Regions from separate parts of the Paenibacillus sp. PsM32 genome, predicted to be linked through region 1. Evidence: riboswitches for the same ligand, from Rfam matches in the RefSeq annotation. Region 1 holds a riboswitch; the other holds the start of a gene.

Region 1 (7,985 bases):
TCTGAGAAATCGTGTGCTGAATACCTTTATAACTATTTGGCAATCCTGCATCAATTAAAGTCACACTGGACTCTTCTTCGACGATATAACAATTTACGGGAAATATGCGTGGTAAAAAAATAAGTTGATGTAAGTTGTTCTTGCTAATTATTTTCATATCAATCACCTCTTGATTACACTATAAACTAATAGTATTAGTTAAATCAATAACTATATTAATTATTTCTAAAAAAATTATAAGTCTTTTGTAAAAGAAAGAGTTTTTCTTTACTAATCTAACGATGATTCTGTTACCAAAAAGCATAAAAATACACCACTCTACAGACAGAAGTAACATATTTAAACGTTACTATCTCTGTACAAGTGGTGTATTTGCTTATTTATGATTGGACTCTACCGTATGCAGACCTTGCAGAAAAGTATTAATAATCAATTCAAAACTTTGATTTATATCGACATTCAAGCCAAATCCACCGATACGTTCGAGTGAGCTAAAGCCATGCAAAACACTGCGTAGTCCACGTATGGCATGAATCAAGGCTTCTTCATTCAAATCAAAGCCGGTTAATACTTGCATGAATAATTCCAACATTTGATGTTTGCTATCATTGATCTCTGCATCATCTATATCTGATGTATAGAACGTAGCTTCATATAATCCGGGATGAGCACGAGCAAATTCCAGATAAGCGCGCGACATTTCACGTATCGCTTTATCTTCAGATCGTCCTACCGCAGCCCGCATCAATGCGTCTTTGAGTTGATCCAATCCTGTTAATGCCATTTCACGACGTAATCCCGGTAATCCGTTCACATGATTATACAAAGAAGGCGAACGAACCCCTAGCTTCTGAGCTAATATCGTAAGTGTCACTTCATTCCATCCACGTTCATCTGCTATTTCTGTAGCTGCTTGCAAAATAGAATGAAGACTAAGCCCGGTGCGAGGTGGCAAAGCATAACCCTCCTTTAACTATACCTGTTCGTAGAATATGAATAAGATTTGTGTATAAGCTAATGATATTCATCAATCTTATTTATTGTAAGCGATAGGTATACCTTTAGCAAAATAAAATGCAATCTTTCTATTTTGATTTATTCAATAATACATAGGCTTGCTGATCTTTTTATTTGCGCATAAAAATAAATTTCTGTCCGACTACACCGATCACAAATAACAACAAACTTACCCATGGAGCAATCGTAATCACAGGCATCACTTCACGTAAAAAGATTCCCACACCAAAAATCAGTACCAAAATCACCAGATACGTTAAGATAGCGCGTGCATTGATTTGCATACCTGGCTTTGTTGCATCACTTTGTTCAACAGGCTGATCGGTAAATCTTGTAAGCATTTCGACCAGAGCAATCGAACCTACCGCTACAATAATAAGAGTCGCTACATTGATCTGCCCAACAATGCCAGAATCGCTAATACTGATTTTGAACAATCCCATTAATGCTTGAATAAGAAATACCCATGTTAACGCTACCCACGGAATCATCAAGTAATACATCGGCTTGCTCAATTGTTTCTTTTCCGGTAAATTACGAATTAATATATTGCCGTACTCTATCGATTCTTTACCGAATAACTGTTTGGCAGTTTTACCTTTTTTCTGCGCTTCTAGCAAATGATGACCCATTTCTAAAAGCAATTCTTCGCCTGCTTCACGATCAATTCGTGCATCCCGTACATGTACAATAACATCATCATAATAATCCAAATTTTCTGGTTTTAATTGATCCCGTACGACGTTAATATTTTTAACCATTTGGCGTATTGAGCTCATTATTCATTCCTCCATTCTCGTTGTTCGAAGCTACTATTTTGCCATACTTTCCTTGCGTTGACAATGATCTAGCGTTAATGATAATATGGTTTCAAGATTAAAGCATATTAAACTGATCGGAATTGTTTATTTAAGAGGAGGAATCATCATGGAACGCAATATCGTCATTCGACATCACGACTTGGATCTGACAGCTAGTATTCATTATCCTGAACAGGAACCACAATCAGCAGGACGAGGCAAAAGCCGTACACCGCTAATTGTGATCTGCCATGGTTTTGTTGGCAGCCGTATTGGAGTGGATCGCCTATTTGTTAGTACAGCCCGTGAATTGGCGGCTGACGGTTATATGGTGGTTCGCTTTGATTATGCAGGTTGCGGTGAAAGTGGCGGCGACTATGGCAAAGAAGGACTTGAATCAATGGTCGCTCAGACTCGTACTGTACTGGATTATGCAATGAATTGCAGTGACATTGATCCTACCCGCGTCACATTGATCGGTCATAGTCTGGGTGGTGCTGTAGCTATTCTTACTTCTGTACGTGATCATCGTGTCAAAAGTCTAGTCCTCTGGTCAGCAGTAGGACATCCATTTAACGATATTATCAAATTAACCGGTCGGGACAAATACGATCAAGCTGTGATCGAAGGACAAGCCGATCATTTAGGTTACTCGTTTACACCTGTATACTTTGATTCGTTAGGCAATTTCCAACCGTTTCAAGAAGCCAAGCAATTTGGTGGCGATGTGCTGGTGATTCATGGTACAGGGGATGATGTGATTCCAGTAGATTATGCCTTTTTGTATCAAAAAGTATTCTGGACACGTTCAGAAGGACGTTGTGATAAAGAAATTATTTTCCAAGCAGATCACACGTATTCCAATGGAACCCACCGCCGGGAACTGCTGGACAAAACCCGTCAATGGCTCACCGAACGCAAAGTCGCTCAGACCGATTGGCAACACTGGATGATTTAAGCGTTTGGCAATATAAACGCGATTTCTTCTAGTGTAATCAACCATGATTTTTGCATAGCAAAATATCTTACATTAAGCGCTTGGCAATATAAGCGCGATTTCTTCTAGTGTAATCCTTTACCAGATCATTCACCAGTGGTATGGTAAGAAAGAACAATCGAATAGTTACTGATTTCACTAGGGGAGCCTGTTGGCTGAGACGAAAATTCAATTTCGGACCCTTGGAACCTGATCTGGATTATACTAGCGGAGGGAAGTGGAGGCTGAATTTTCACTCATGTTGTGATATACCTGAATGAATGTTTGACCCATTTGTCTCTTCTGGAGATGGATGGGTCTTTATTACGTTATAGGAGGCAATATCAATGACTTTTCTAGCCAAAGTACGGGCGCAACATCCACTGATTCACAATATTACCAATATGGTCGTGACTAATTTTACAGCGAACGGATTGCTGGCGCTGGGAGCTTTTCCTTTTATGGCATATGCGCATGAAGAAGTAGCCGATGTGGCAGCTATAGCGAATGCAGTTGTGCTTAATATCGGTACGCTTGATCCATACACCGTCGAATCGATTCAACGTGCAGGACGTGCAGCGAATGAATCAGGTGTGCCTGTTGTATTTGATCCGGTAGGAGCAGGAGCTACCCCGTATCGTACACAATCGGCTTTGCAAATTATCGAACATGTTCAAGTGGATGTGTTACGTGGCAATGTGGCTGAAGTGGCTAATGTGATCGGCGAATCATGGCAGATCAAAGGTGTCGATGCAGGAGCAGGCGAAGGCAATATGATCCAGATCGCAGAGCAGGCTGCTCAAAAATTAAAGTGCATTGTAGCCATCACCGGTGAAAAAGACGTCGTAACCGATGGACAGAACACCTATACCATTGCTAACAGTCATCAGATATTAACACAAGTGACAGGCGGCGGTTGTCTACTGAGTGCCGTAGTCGGTGCATTTATCGCAGTCGCTGATCCTGCACAAGCTCAAGAACGTCTGGAAGCCGTAACAGAAGCTTTAGCATTTTACGGTATAGCCGCAGAGATTGCCTATGAACAGACAGCAGGGCAAGGCACAGGCAGTTTTCAGATGCAATTTATCAATCAATTGTCTCTAGTCACCCCGGAGATCGTAACTGCACGAGCCCAGATCACTTCATCCAAAGCTTAATATTGAACATACATTCATATGATAAAGGAGCGAGACAAGATGAACGTGTATCAAGCATTGACGATTGCAGGTTCAGATAGTGGAGGAGGCGCAGGCATTCAGGCCGATCTCAAAACATTTCAAGAACTCGGTGTCTATGGCATGTCTGTTATTACCGCTATCACAGCGCAGAATACGACAGGGGTACAAGGTGTCTATCCGGTTCAGATTGAAGGTGTTGTACAGCAATTGGATTCGATCGGAACGGATCTACAACCCCACGCTGTCAAAACAGGGATGTTATTTAGTGCAGAGATTATTCGTTATGTCGCAGCAAAAGTAAAACAGTATCAATGGCAACATCTAGTGATTGATCCGGTGATGGTCGCTAAAGGAGGTTCTGTGCTGTTACAACAAGAAGCGTTGCAAGCGCTGATCTCTGATCTGATTCCGCTGGCAGAGATTATCACGCCTAATTTGCCAGAAGCTGAGTTATTAACAGGTCTATCGATTACCAATCTACAGCAGCGCGAACAAGCCGCCAAGCAGTTTGTAGAAATGGGAGTAACATATGTAGTGATCAAAGGTGGACACGATACATCGACGTCTACTGTAATCGATCTGTTATACGATGGAAAGCAATTTGATTATTTGGAAAGTCAGCGGATTGATACGCCTCATACTCATGGCACAGGATGTACTTTTTCAGCGGCATTAACAGCAGAACTTGCTAAAGGCAAAACTATTTATGAAGCTGTACATACCGCGAAGCAATTTATTCAAGCAGCGATTGAAGATGGATTGGGTATCGGTTCCGGTCATGGGCCTACCAATCATTTTGCTTATCAGCAAAGGAGCCGAGTCTATGATCACCAAGCCTGATACTCAGCATATACGTCAGTATTTACGCCTTTATCTAGTGATGGGAAGCGTCAATTGTACTCGACCACCAGAAGAAGTATTAAGGTCTGCTATTGCAGGAGGGATCACTCTTTTTCAATTTCGGGAAAAAGGGGTTGGAGCTTTAACAGGGCAAGCGTATTATAAGCTGGCAGAACGTCTGCAACAGATATGCCACACTCATCAGATTCCGTTTATTGTGAATGATGATGTAGAGTTAGCGATCGCTCTGAATGCGGATGGAATTCATGTAGGACAAGAAGATGCACCCGCGGATCAGATTCGGGCACGTCTAGGGGATGATAAAATTATTGGTGTATCTGCTCATAGCGTAGCTGAAGCCAGACAAGCTATTGAAGATGGCGCTGATTATTTAGGCATAGGACCGATCTACCCTACAATCTCTAAAGCTGATGCGCAAGCCGTACAAGGAACAAGCACTATTACAGCACTTAAGAACCATCATATTGAGGTTCCATTAGTCGGTATTGGAGGAATTCATGCAGGTAATGCCGAGCCGATCTTTACCGCGGGCGCAGACGGAATAGCAGTGATCTCTGCGATCGCAGGGCAGACGGATATAGAACAAGCGACGCAGCAGTTAAATACGCTTACCCGTCGATTGATTGCGAACTAATCACCACGATATGATGTAATGCTGAATACATGTTTGTTGATCTCATCAAAAAAAGCCATTCGGTATACCGTAGCTTACAGTACGGTGTGTCGAATGACTTTGAATGGTAAACACTATTTTCTGTTTGTATAGTGTAACGTAACAGTAGGTTCTTTCCGCTATCCTTATGATGATCTGTATGTTACTGCGAATAACATCGATCATTCTGTAGAAGCCAAGTAATGCGTTTATTTGTATTGTTAAGCTATTTTATGCTGATTAGGCAAGGTATCTTGTTGTTTGTTACGACGGTTGAAGAAGCGAGTACGTAGGTAAGGAACAATCCAGCGATCCAGACCAATTTTACCAGCGTTTGCGCCAGCAACTACGATAAAGATTTCAGCAAGTAACAAGTAAGGGTTAGTGCTTACAGTACCCGAGAATAAGAACGCAAAGTTCATTACCATTCCCATTAATGCTGCTAGTGTAGTACAAGCTCCTAAGATCAATCCAAGTCCGACAAGGAATTCACCGATTGGAACAAGAACATTGAATAATCCGACATTTGGTAAAGCAAAGTGTTGTAAGAATGCTCCCCAACCTGCTTGTACACTTGGATGTTCTCCGCCTGTATTAGCGATAGCACCTGTCAAAAATCCACTAGCATCAAATCCGCCACTGCTTAATTTTTCCCATCCACCTGTGATCCATTTGAATCCGATGTATACCCGTAAGATAGTTAATAACCACATTGCCACACTATTTTCTCTTAGCCATCTGTTCATGATTGCCACTCCCCTGAATAATGTATTATTTTTTTAAGTCTGTGTTAACTTGTTGAGTTGGTGATGATCATCTCTTCCATGTCTTTATTTTAAATCACAACTAAATTTTTAAATGTGATAAAAATCACAATCTTATATAAATTTTTAATATTTTATTATTGTACTGTTAAAATATGGTATATATAGTTGAGAGAACACTTTTGAGCTTTTGAATGTGTGAATTACGCTATATGTATTCTATATAGAAGAAGCTTATGTTTTAATACATAGTAAGCTGTGTTTAACATCTTCGGAATCATACATACGTTAAAAAAGAAACTATTGAATTCATTTGGAGTTCATATGCGTGTTCTATAGTAGGAGTGTATCCTGCTAGTGCACATCAGAATGAGCTACTGATCTATCTAATGATGTTCAACACCGAGGAGGATACTATTGTAATGAATCAATCCCGATTATGGAAAGTCACCAAATGGTCAGTACCGCTTGTGCTAACGATGAGCTTGATCGCTTGCGGCTCTGAGGAAGTGGCTACCCCTGCACCACAGCAACAACCGGAACCAGCCAAAGTGACAGAACCGATAACACCGGAAAAACCCGCAGAAGTCGTCTATACAGCGCCACTTACAGGATTGCCTGTTGATCAGCCTTCTCTATCCAGACCGATTGCAGTGATGATCAATAATGCTCCTGCTGCCCGTCCGCAATCTGGATTAGCTCAAGCCGATATGGTCTATGAAGTGCTAGCAGAGGGAGGAATTACCCGTCTAATCGCTGTATATCAGAGTTATCATGGTGATGTGACGATCGGCCCTGTGCGAAGTATTCGTCCGTATTTGATCGGAATCGGGGAAAGTATCGGTGCATTACTGGTTCATGCCGGTGGTAGCCCTGAAGCGTACAGTATCTTGCAACAAGGACACAAAGAACATCTTGATGAGATTACTAATGCAAGTGCTCCATTCTGGCGAGACTCCAGTCGCAAAGCTCCTCATAATTTGTATACCAATGAAGAGAAGTTACGTGAAGGTGCACTCAAAAAAGATTACAAACAAGAAGTAACTATTCCAACATATCCTTTTTTGAAATCTACAACAGAAGTAACAGATACTACAAATACAGAATCACTCGATAACTATACCGATTCTGCCGATAATAATGATAAGCCTGCTGACAGTGCTACTCCTAACCAGAGTGCTACCGATCCTACAGATAATACAAATGCTACAACCAGCACAACACCTGCTACTACAGGAGTCAAAGCAACATCGATCCAACTTCAATTTTTGCTGGAAAGTTATAAAGTAGGTTATGACTACAATGCCAAAAGTGGAGTCTATACTCGCAGTATGAACAATGAACCTCATATTGATTTGAACAGTGGAAAGCCATTAACCGCGTCCAATGTTATCGTGCTGGGTGGAGATTACAAAGTATTAGATGATATCGGTAGATTAAGTCTGGATCTGGACGCTGGCGGAGAAGCTATTTTATTTCAAAAGGGTCAACAGATTAAAGGTCAATGGAGTAAAAAAAGTGGTGATGTGATTCGCTTTATGAGCAGTGGTCAAGAAGTGCCGCTTGTCCCTGGCGTAACGTATTACAATATTGTCCCTAATAGCCCGTCGTTTGAAAATCATTTAACAATAGATGGTAAAAAGTTGAGCGAAAACGGGTAAATAAGGAAAAATATGCTAAAATGATGAAAGTAAAGTCGATTTTTGTATGATTTTTGTATGATAAATGTAAACAGAA
Region 2 (7,985 bases), on a different contig from region 1:
GAACCGGCTGATTTTTTAAAAGAATTTTGTAGAGGATGTATTGATGAAGGAGCGCATGCTATGATCTGTCACGGTCCTCATCATATTCGTGGTATTGAAATCTATCAAGAACGCCCTATTTTTTATGGATTAGGTAACTTTATTTTTCAAAATGAAACTGTAGAATCAGCACCAGCTGATTTTTATAACCATTTAAATTTAAATCATACCCATAATATTGCAGACTTACTGGATAAAAAAAGTAAAAACGGTACTTCTAGCTTTGGTGCTAATCTCAAGTTCTGGCAATCATTTGTGCCTTCGTGGACAATGGATAATGGCAAATTAATAGATTTAGCGATTCATCCTATCTCACTTGGACATGAATTACCACGTTATCGTAGAGGTTGTCCAACTTTTAGTAATCAGACCTCAATCATTGAGCAATTGAATACATTATCTTCTTCATATGACGTTCATTTTGAGGTTCAATCAGATGGTACAGGCAAGTTAATATACTAAAGATATTGCATCGTAAAGGAGATGGAATATGCTAGCTTTATTTCGAATACCTGCGTTTCTTCATTTTTGGCTAGCACAAGTCTTTTCTAGACTGGGTGATGCGATAGCCACTACAGCCATCATTTTTCTAATAGGTTCCAATTCGTCAGATCCTATTTTTATTAGTTTAGTAATTTTTGCAGAGTTGTTTGCAACGACAGCTTTTGGTTTGTTTGCAGGATCCATTGCTGACCGTTTTCCTAAGCATCTGGTAATGATTTATATGGATGTATTCAGAATTGTGATCAATATTATTATGATTCTATGTATAGCTTCTCCACTTGCTCTTATTGTTCTGGTTTTTTTGAAAGGAATCGGTACAACTATTTTTTACCCCGCCCGCACTTCCTTTATTCCCGATATTGTTGGTGAGAATCATGTTAATGAAGCTATGTCGATTAGTCAAAGTACTTATTTTACTGTCTACATTATAGGCCCTGCGATTGCTGGATTATTATTAACCACTACTTCAGTATCTATGATTTTTGTACTCGATATTTTATCATATCTCTTTTCTATTATATTTATTATGATTGCTAATTCATTTATTGTATCCAAAGCCAAACTTGATCTTACGCCAGAAGAAAAAGTAACTCACGAACCGATCTGGGCATCAATGATTTCCGGTCTTAAAACTGTTTACCGTATCCCTTCGCTGTTCTTTTTGCTTATGATTTTGATTCCTTTTATGTTTGTTGCCGGGATATTTGATACAACGTATACTTCTATTTTGCTTCAAGTGTTTCGTTTACCTGCTATCGATTATGGTCAGATTCAAAGTATAGAAGGAATTGGAGCTGTCGTAGGAGCAATTATAGGCCCTTTCTTATTACGTAAATTAAATTCTAGTCTACTCTTGTTATGTACTATTATTGCTTTTGGTATACTAATGAGCTGTGTGACTCCACTTAATTATATCCATGCTACAAATCTTTCTCCTATTTATGTATGGAGCCTAGCGATCGGGATTATCAATGCTTTGATTAATCTGCCTATCACTTCTATTTTTTTGAAAATCACACCCAAACCTTTTCGAGGTCGAGGGATTTCTATACTACAAACATTAACTACTTTAGGTATTATTTTAGGCTTATTATCCGGAGGAATTGTAGCACGTTACTTTAATCTGATTACACTAACGACGATTGCTGGTATTGCTCTTATAGTGTTTATACTGATTATCGCTTGTACCTCCAAATTCAAGCATTTATTACAGGAGTCTCGTTCTGAACCAACCGTAGCATCTACTTCTAAGCAAGCTACTGAATCTTCATAAATAAAGATAGGAATAATTTAAGAAAGACTTTTCTTTTCAGTACAAGTTCATGTACTTTGAGAAGAAAAGTCTTTTTGGAAATATCAAGATTATTAGTCATACATCCAATCATTTAACCTAGCATTTGACGAGGGTATTCGGCAGGCTTACCGAATAAGTAACCCTGTGCTAGCTCAATTCCGATACTACGGCAAAAGTCGTATTCTTCACGGCGTTCTATACCTTCTGCTAACACAGTAGAACCATGGTTTTGCGAACGCTGCAAAATATGAATAATTTTTTGCTGTTTCTCAGCAGAGATATCACAATGATCGATTAAGCTACGATCGATTTTGACATAATCGGGTTGCAGATGATCGATTAATTCGGGCTTGGAATATCCTGAACCTACATCATCGAGAGCTACAGAAATGCCATTACTACGATACACATCAAAGATATTTTGTAATTTAGGCATTTCAACAATATTTTCGGTTTCAACCACTTCAAATACAAAGTCTTTAGGATTCAAATGTAGACGCTCAATAGCAGCAAACGTATGACTCAAACAATACTGCGGATTGTAAATAGAAGATGGTAAAAAGTTAATAAAACGTTTGATACCTGGTTGTAAATATTGCGCACTCGTCTCAATCGCTGAAATACGAGCTGCCCGATCCAAAAATGAGTGTAACCCTGTCTGATGCGCAATATCGAATAAGCGATACGGCTGAAATGTAGGGCCGTCTATAATCGGACGAAGCAAAAATTCATAAGCAATGACTTGCTCATGTTGATTCACAATCGGTTGCATATGGCTTGTAAATTGCTTTTGTCGAATAATTTCAACAACATCATCATGCTGTAGTCGATTAACAAATACAGACAATGGCAACCATACTGGCTCTCCGCCAATATCGTCTGAACCTAACAAACCTACAGATACACAAGATGTAATTTCTTCAGGTAAACTTCGTACCCAGTGCATGATATCAAGCATCTGTTCTCTTGATTGATATGAAATAGAGCAAATATCTTCCATGATATACGTATCATAAGACTGTTGTCGAATTAGATTTTCAAGAGAAGAAGAAAGCGGTCGCAAGGACACTGTTCCTTGGTCTTCTATCGGCTGAACATAACTGCAACCGCTACAATTCATAGAGATCCTCCTTAATATTAAAACAAAAACGTAGTATAAACGTGAAAATTAATCGGGTTTAAATAGAGTTGCTTTACTTTTCATTTCTCATATTATAACATCCTCAACCAAGATCACATTAGGCGTTCAGTATATTATCGGCTTTATTTTGATATTTTTGAATACGACAAAAACTGCAATAATTACTATTGCAGTCTTTGAAGTTGATACGTTCATCATTCACTCTAGTTACGTTGCTATTAGCTAGCAGGAATCTCGATCGAATCTCCAACTTGAAGCTTCGTTGGATCTGTAATTTTATTGTATTTAGCAAGTTCTTCCCATGTTACGCCATATTTCAGACTAATACGATACAGATTATCACCTTTTTTGATAATATAGGTTTTCTCATCTGTAGGTTTAGCTGGCTTATCAACAGCTGGTTTTGTCGGCTTAGGTGCTGGAACCGGCTTCGTTGTTGGTTTGGTAGGCTTCGCTGGTGTTGCTGGTTTGGACGGTTTGGCAGGTGTTACTGCTGGCTTGCCTCCTGCTGCTGCGCTAGAAAGATTAATTGAATATTTAGCAAATCCATCTGCTGCTTCTCCTACATAAGCAATTGGATCTGCTCCTGCAACTGCTTTGGCACTAGACAATGCGTCTTTTGCTTTTGGAGAAGTGTTGAATGTTACTGTTGGGTTGCCTTTGATTGGTGCAAGTGACCAGTTGCCATCAGCAGCCGGATTGATTGTTTTGTTTTCACGAATATAATCGATAATTACTTGACGGTTCTCGTCTGGTGCAGCCAGAATAATACGTTTGCCATCTGGATTCGCCAATTTGGACGAAGAAGCGCGGTAGTTATTTGTAGCTACTACAAATTTTTGTTCTGGATCGATAGCTTTACCGTTAAATTGCAAGTTCACAATACGGTTAGAAGATGCGTTTAGAACAGCACCTTTTGCATCGTATTTCGGTGGTTGTGTGACATCAATTTGGTAAGTAACCCCATCGATAACATCAAAGTTATACGTTGGGAAGTCCATATTAATTAACGCTTGCTCGCCTGATTTAGCTGGATCGATTTGATTGAATTGTCCTGCTGACCATTCCAACCAGTTTTTCACTTCTGCTCCATTGACAAGCACAGCATGAACTGTATTTGGATATACATAAAGGTCAGATACATTTTTGATAGCTATCGTGCCTGCTGGAATATCTGTGTAATAACTTGCTCCTGAACGTCCACCTGCTTTGAATGGAGCTCCTGCAGAAAGAATAGGTAAGTTCTCATATTCTGTCCCTTGAAGTTGTTTCTCCAAGTACCATTTTTGAGCGTTTGTTACGATTTGGATCGATGGATCATCTTCTACCAGTGCAAAGTAACTGGTGATACGAGCAGTAGATTCACCAACAGGTCCACGAATATATCCTAACGTTTCTTCGTGTTCTTTGTATACAGAATCGACTACACCTTGATCTGCATCAACCAATGCTTTTTTGGTAGCAGTATCATAGATTGGACGAGCTTCTACTTTAGAATCAGAGACTGTCCATTTGTCGCCTTGTTGTTTTAGTTCAAGATCAATAATTCCCAGGTGATCGCCCCAGAAACCTGGCTCTACTGAAGGAACGCCATTGATTGTTCCTTTTTCTAGATCTACGCCTGTTTTACCAGCGAAATCAGCACTAGGGAATACTTTGTGTGCATGTCCGAACATAATCGCATCGATACCTGGCACTTTGCTCAAGTACAATACGGAGTTTTCCATCAATTCAGTTTGAGGAATATCTTCAAAGCCAGAATGTGGCACTGCAATAATAATATCTGCGCCTTCTGCTTTCATTTGTGGAATAAATTTGTTCGCTGTTTCAACGATATCTTTAGCAACCACTTTCCCCGACAAGTTTGCGCTATCCCATTGCATTACTTGTGGTGGTACGAAGCCGATAACACCTACTTTAATCGTATGTTTAGCTCCACTTTCATCAGTGACTTCTTTATCTAAGATTAGATAAGGTGTAAAGTAATTTTTCTCGCCTTTACCTGTACCATCATCTGTATAAATATTAGCATTCACATAAGGGAAGTTAGCGCCTTTGAGAGCGTTACCCAAGAAATCCAGACCATAGTTAAATTCATGGTTACCGATATTTCCTGCATCATAACCCAATTGGTTCATCGCTTTGTAGACAGGGTGAACTTCGCCTGCTTTTAAAGGATCAACTTTGGCTACATAGTCACCCAGCGGATTACCTTGTAATAAATCACCATTATCGATCAATACACTGTTTTTGGCTTCTGCACGCGCATTTTTGATCAATGTCGCTGTTTTGGCATATCCGTATTGATCTGTCGCTGCATCTGAATAATAATCATAGTTCATTACGTTCACATGAATATCTGTTGTCTCCAACAAACGTAATTTTACGGTAGATTCAGAAGAAGTGGCTTCGGCTGCAAAAGCAGGAACTGCCGACACTGCAAACAATTGCAGAGCTGCGATGACAGTAATTGCTTTTTTAAATGTTTTGTTTCCCAAGTTCAAAATAAAAAACCCCTCCCAAATATATTCGCATTCGCTTGACCTTTTTCTATTTATCTCTATGCCCTATATGTATAACAGCATGAACAAGCAGTGATAATGTACTTTACATGCTGATTTTAAAAAATCATATTGGAAATTATGATTTAGAGTAGGCAGATAAATAGTAAAAAGGCTACCAAAAGAAACGCATGATAGAATTGTATACTATCAGCTGATATATTTGAAGGGTTATTAGTTCTATTTTTTATGAAAATAAGATTTATTTTGCGAAAAGTTCTATAATTTACATGATTGTGTCATGTTTCTTTTCATAAATAATAACTCATTGAGATTAAGGAGTTAAAAAATTAGTATTTCGATCTTTATATTGAAAATACATATCTAAAATTCGATCTAATTGTTCTGATTGGTCTAACACGCGATAATCGCGCATCCCATGTTCTTCTGCCATCTGGTTCAATATGCGGCGTTCCTGCTCAATCTGTTGTTCTATTTGTTTTAAGTTCAAGGAAACCACCTCCAGTATATTTCCTTATATCTTGCTATCAATGAGACTTTCATTTTATTCCATCATCGTCATTTTACAGGTTAGTCTATAAAATATTTCTATATACCTTTTTATACCTTATTTGAGTATACCTTATCAAGTTCCTCAAGTACCTATTTTATCCTTTTTATGGAAAAATAAAGACGAAAAAACTCGGAATTTGAATTTTGCATTCATTTCTCTTGTTTCGCAAATTTCAAATTCCGAGTCATTTATGTGATAACTGCTATCTTAAACCATTAAAGTTGTATCAGATTACGCAGTCCACGTTTTTTTGTTACCATCTTGATCTGTATATTCAATCGTTTGTGGTTTGATATCTAGGATCACATAATCAGGATCTTCTGGACCGGAGAACCATTCTTTAAATTCTTCTTTCCAGACACGTTTTTTCAATTCGTCGTCTGTAGATACAGCACTTACGCCTTCGATTTCAACGACTTGATTAGTGCCGCCTTTTTCATAACCCAACAATACATAACAGTTCGGATTTTTTTCTAACTCTTCGACTTTATGTGTTTTGCGGTTTGTCGCGAGATGAATATTCAAGCCTTCGTTATATAGCGCCATGTAGCGTACTTTAGGTTTGTCATTTTCTACTGTACCTAGTGCACAAAATGGATTACCTTCTAATGCAGTTAATATCGCTTGTTCTTCAGCTGTTTTACTCATGATCAATCTCCTCCTGTATATAAACGTATGGGTGTATTCAATATCTATGTCTATGTATATCTATTCGATACGTATAGAAGAATATTGAATGGAACTTTTGTTAGTTACAAACTTCCGTATATGTAAATACCCTTAGACAGCGAGACTGAACCGAAATACACTGTCTTTTGCTGATGACACCGCATTCTCTTTACTGGACAGTTGATACCCTCTGGTCTATAATTACAATGTAAAAAAACCGCATATGTACAGGGGAGCTAGTTGCAACTGGCTGAGAGTGTATTGTGATAAATACAGACCCTTATACCTGATCTGGATAATGCCAGCGTAGGAAAGTAACAAGTCGTTATATGCTGTACGCTAGCTTATAATTGCACCTATGTCGTCCCGATGGGGGCGTTTTTTTTATGCCTTTTATCCAGTACTACAGGATTGACTATTTGAGCTAGAAGAAAGAAGGATGACGGTAATGAGAACTCAAAAAAGGTGGCGTCAAAGCTTACCTTGGTTAATGGTAGGTTTATTGTGGATCACCACTGCATGTGGTTCAGCAACAAGTACAAGCAATACAGCCAATCAGGCAGGATCAACATCTGCCCTTAAAGATGTAAAAGTCGTGCTCGACTGGACACCAAATACGAATCATACTGGCTTATATGTTGCCCAAGCACTGGGCTATTATAAAGAAGCAGGATTAAACGTCGAAATTATTGCTCCCGGTCAAGGTGGAGCAGATACGATGGTCGCTTCTGGTGAAGTGCCTTTTGGAATCAGTTATCAAGAAAGTGTGACTCAAGCGCGTGTACAAGGAGTGCCTTTAGTGTCACTTGCGGCAGTTATCCAGCATAATACATCTGGCTTTGCCGCTCCTACAGATCGCGGAATCAAAAGCCCTAAAGATATGGAAGGCAAATCCTACGGTGCATGGGGATCTCCTGTTGAAGAAGCGGTTATGAAATCAATTATGGATACCGACGGTGGCGATGTTAGCAAAGTCAAAAGTGTTAATATCGGTAATGCCGATTATTTTACAGCTGTACAAAAAGGAATCGACTTTGCATGGATATTCTATGGATGGACAGGAATTGAAGCAGAACTTCGCGGACAACCATTAGATATGTTATATGTAAAAGATTATTCCGATAAATTAGATTATTATACACCTGTTATCGTAACCAATGAGAAGCAGATCGCTACCGATCCTGCACTTGTGAAATCATTTATGGCGGCAACCAGTAAAGGATATGAATATGCAATCGCTCATCCCGATGAATCGGCAGATAT

Evidence for each region. A riboswitch is a leader RNA that binds a small molecule or an ion and turns the genes downstream of it on or off. The one in region 1 is predicted to bind thiamine pyrophosphate.
Region 2: it holds a riboswitch for thiamine pyrophosphate, as region 1 does, so the genes downstream of both, QCD85_RS14170 (ABC transporter substrate-binding protein) here and thiM (hydroxyethylthiazole kinase) in region 1, are expected to answer to the same signal.

What each region holds. Positions count from the first base shown of each region.
Region 1 covers NZ_JARUWY010000001.1:1,267,553-1,275,537, reverse strand. The annotation lists gene QCD85_RS05660 (MBL fold metallo-hydrolase) at 1-157, opposite strand, end outside; gene QCD85_RS05655 (TetR/AcrR family transcriptional regulator) at 377-955, opposite strand; gene QCD85_RS05650 (DUF1129 family protein) at 1,128-1,796, opposite strand; gene QCD85_RS05645 (alpha/beta hydrolase) at 1,945-2,775, shown strand; TPP riboswitch at 2,945-3,047, shown strand; gene thiM (hydroxyethylthiazole kinase) at 3,141-3,950, shown strand; gene thiD (bifunctional hydroxymethylpyrimidine kinase/phosphomethylpyrimidine kinase) at 3,990-4,811, shown strand; gene thiE (thiamine phosphate synthase) at 4,795-5,466, shown strand; gene QCD85_RS05625 (DoxX family protein) at 5,706-6,233, opposite strand; gene QCD85_RS05620 (DUF3048 domain-containing protein) at 6,671-7,909, shown strand.
Region 2 covers NZ_JARUWY010000006.1:278,556-286,540, reverse strand. The annotation lists gene QCD85_RS14200 (CapA family protein) at 1-501, shown strand, start outside; gene QCD85_RS14195 (MFS transporter) at 530-1,816, shown strand; gene QCD85_RS14190 (EAL domain-containing protein) at 1,929-2,957, opposite strand; gene QCD85_RS14185 (bifunctional 2',3'-cyclic-nucleotide 2'-phosphodiesterase/3'-nucleotidase) at 3,197-5,482, opposite strand; gene QCD85_RS14180 (aspartyl-phosphate phosphatase Spo0E family protein) at 5,814-5,990, opposite strand; gene QCD85_RS14175 (pyridoxamine 5'-phosphate oxidase family protein) at 6,285-6,701, opposite strand; TPP riboswitch at 6,942-7,053, shown strand; gene QCD85_RS14170 (ABC transporter substrate-binding protein) at 7,171-7,985, shown strand, end outside.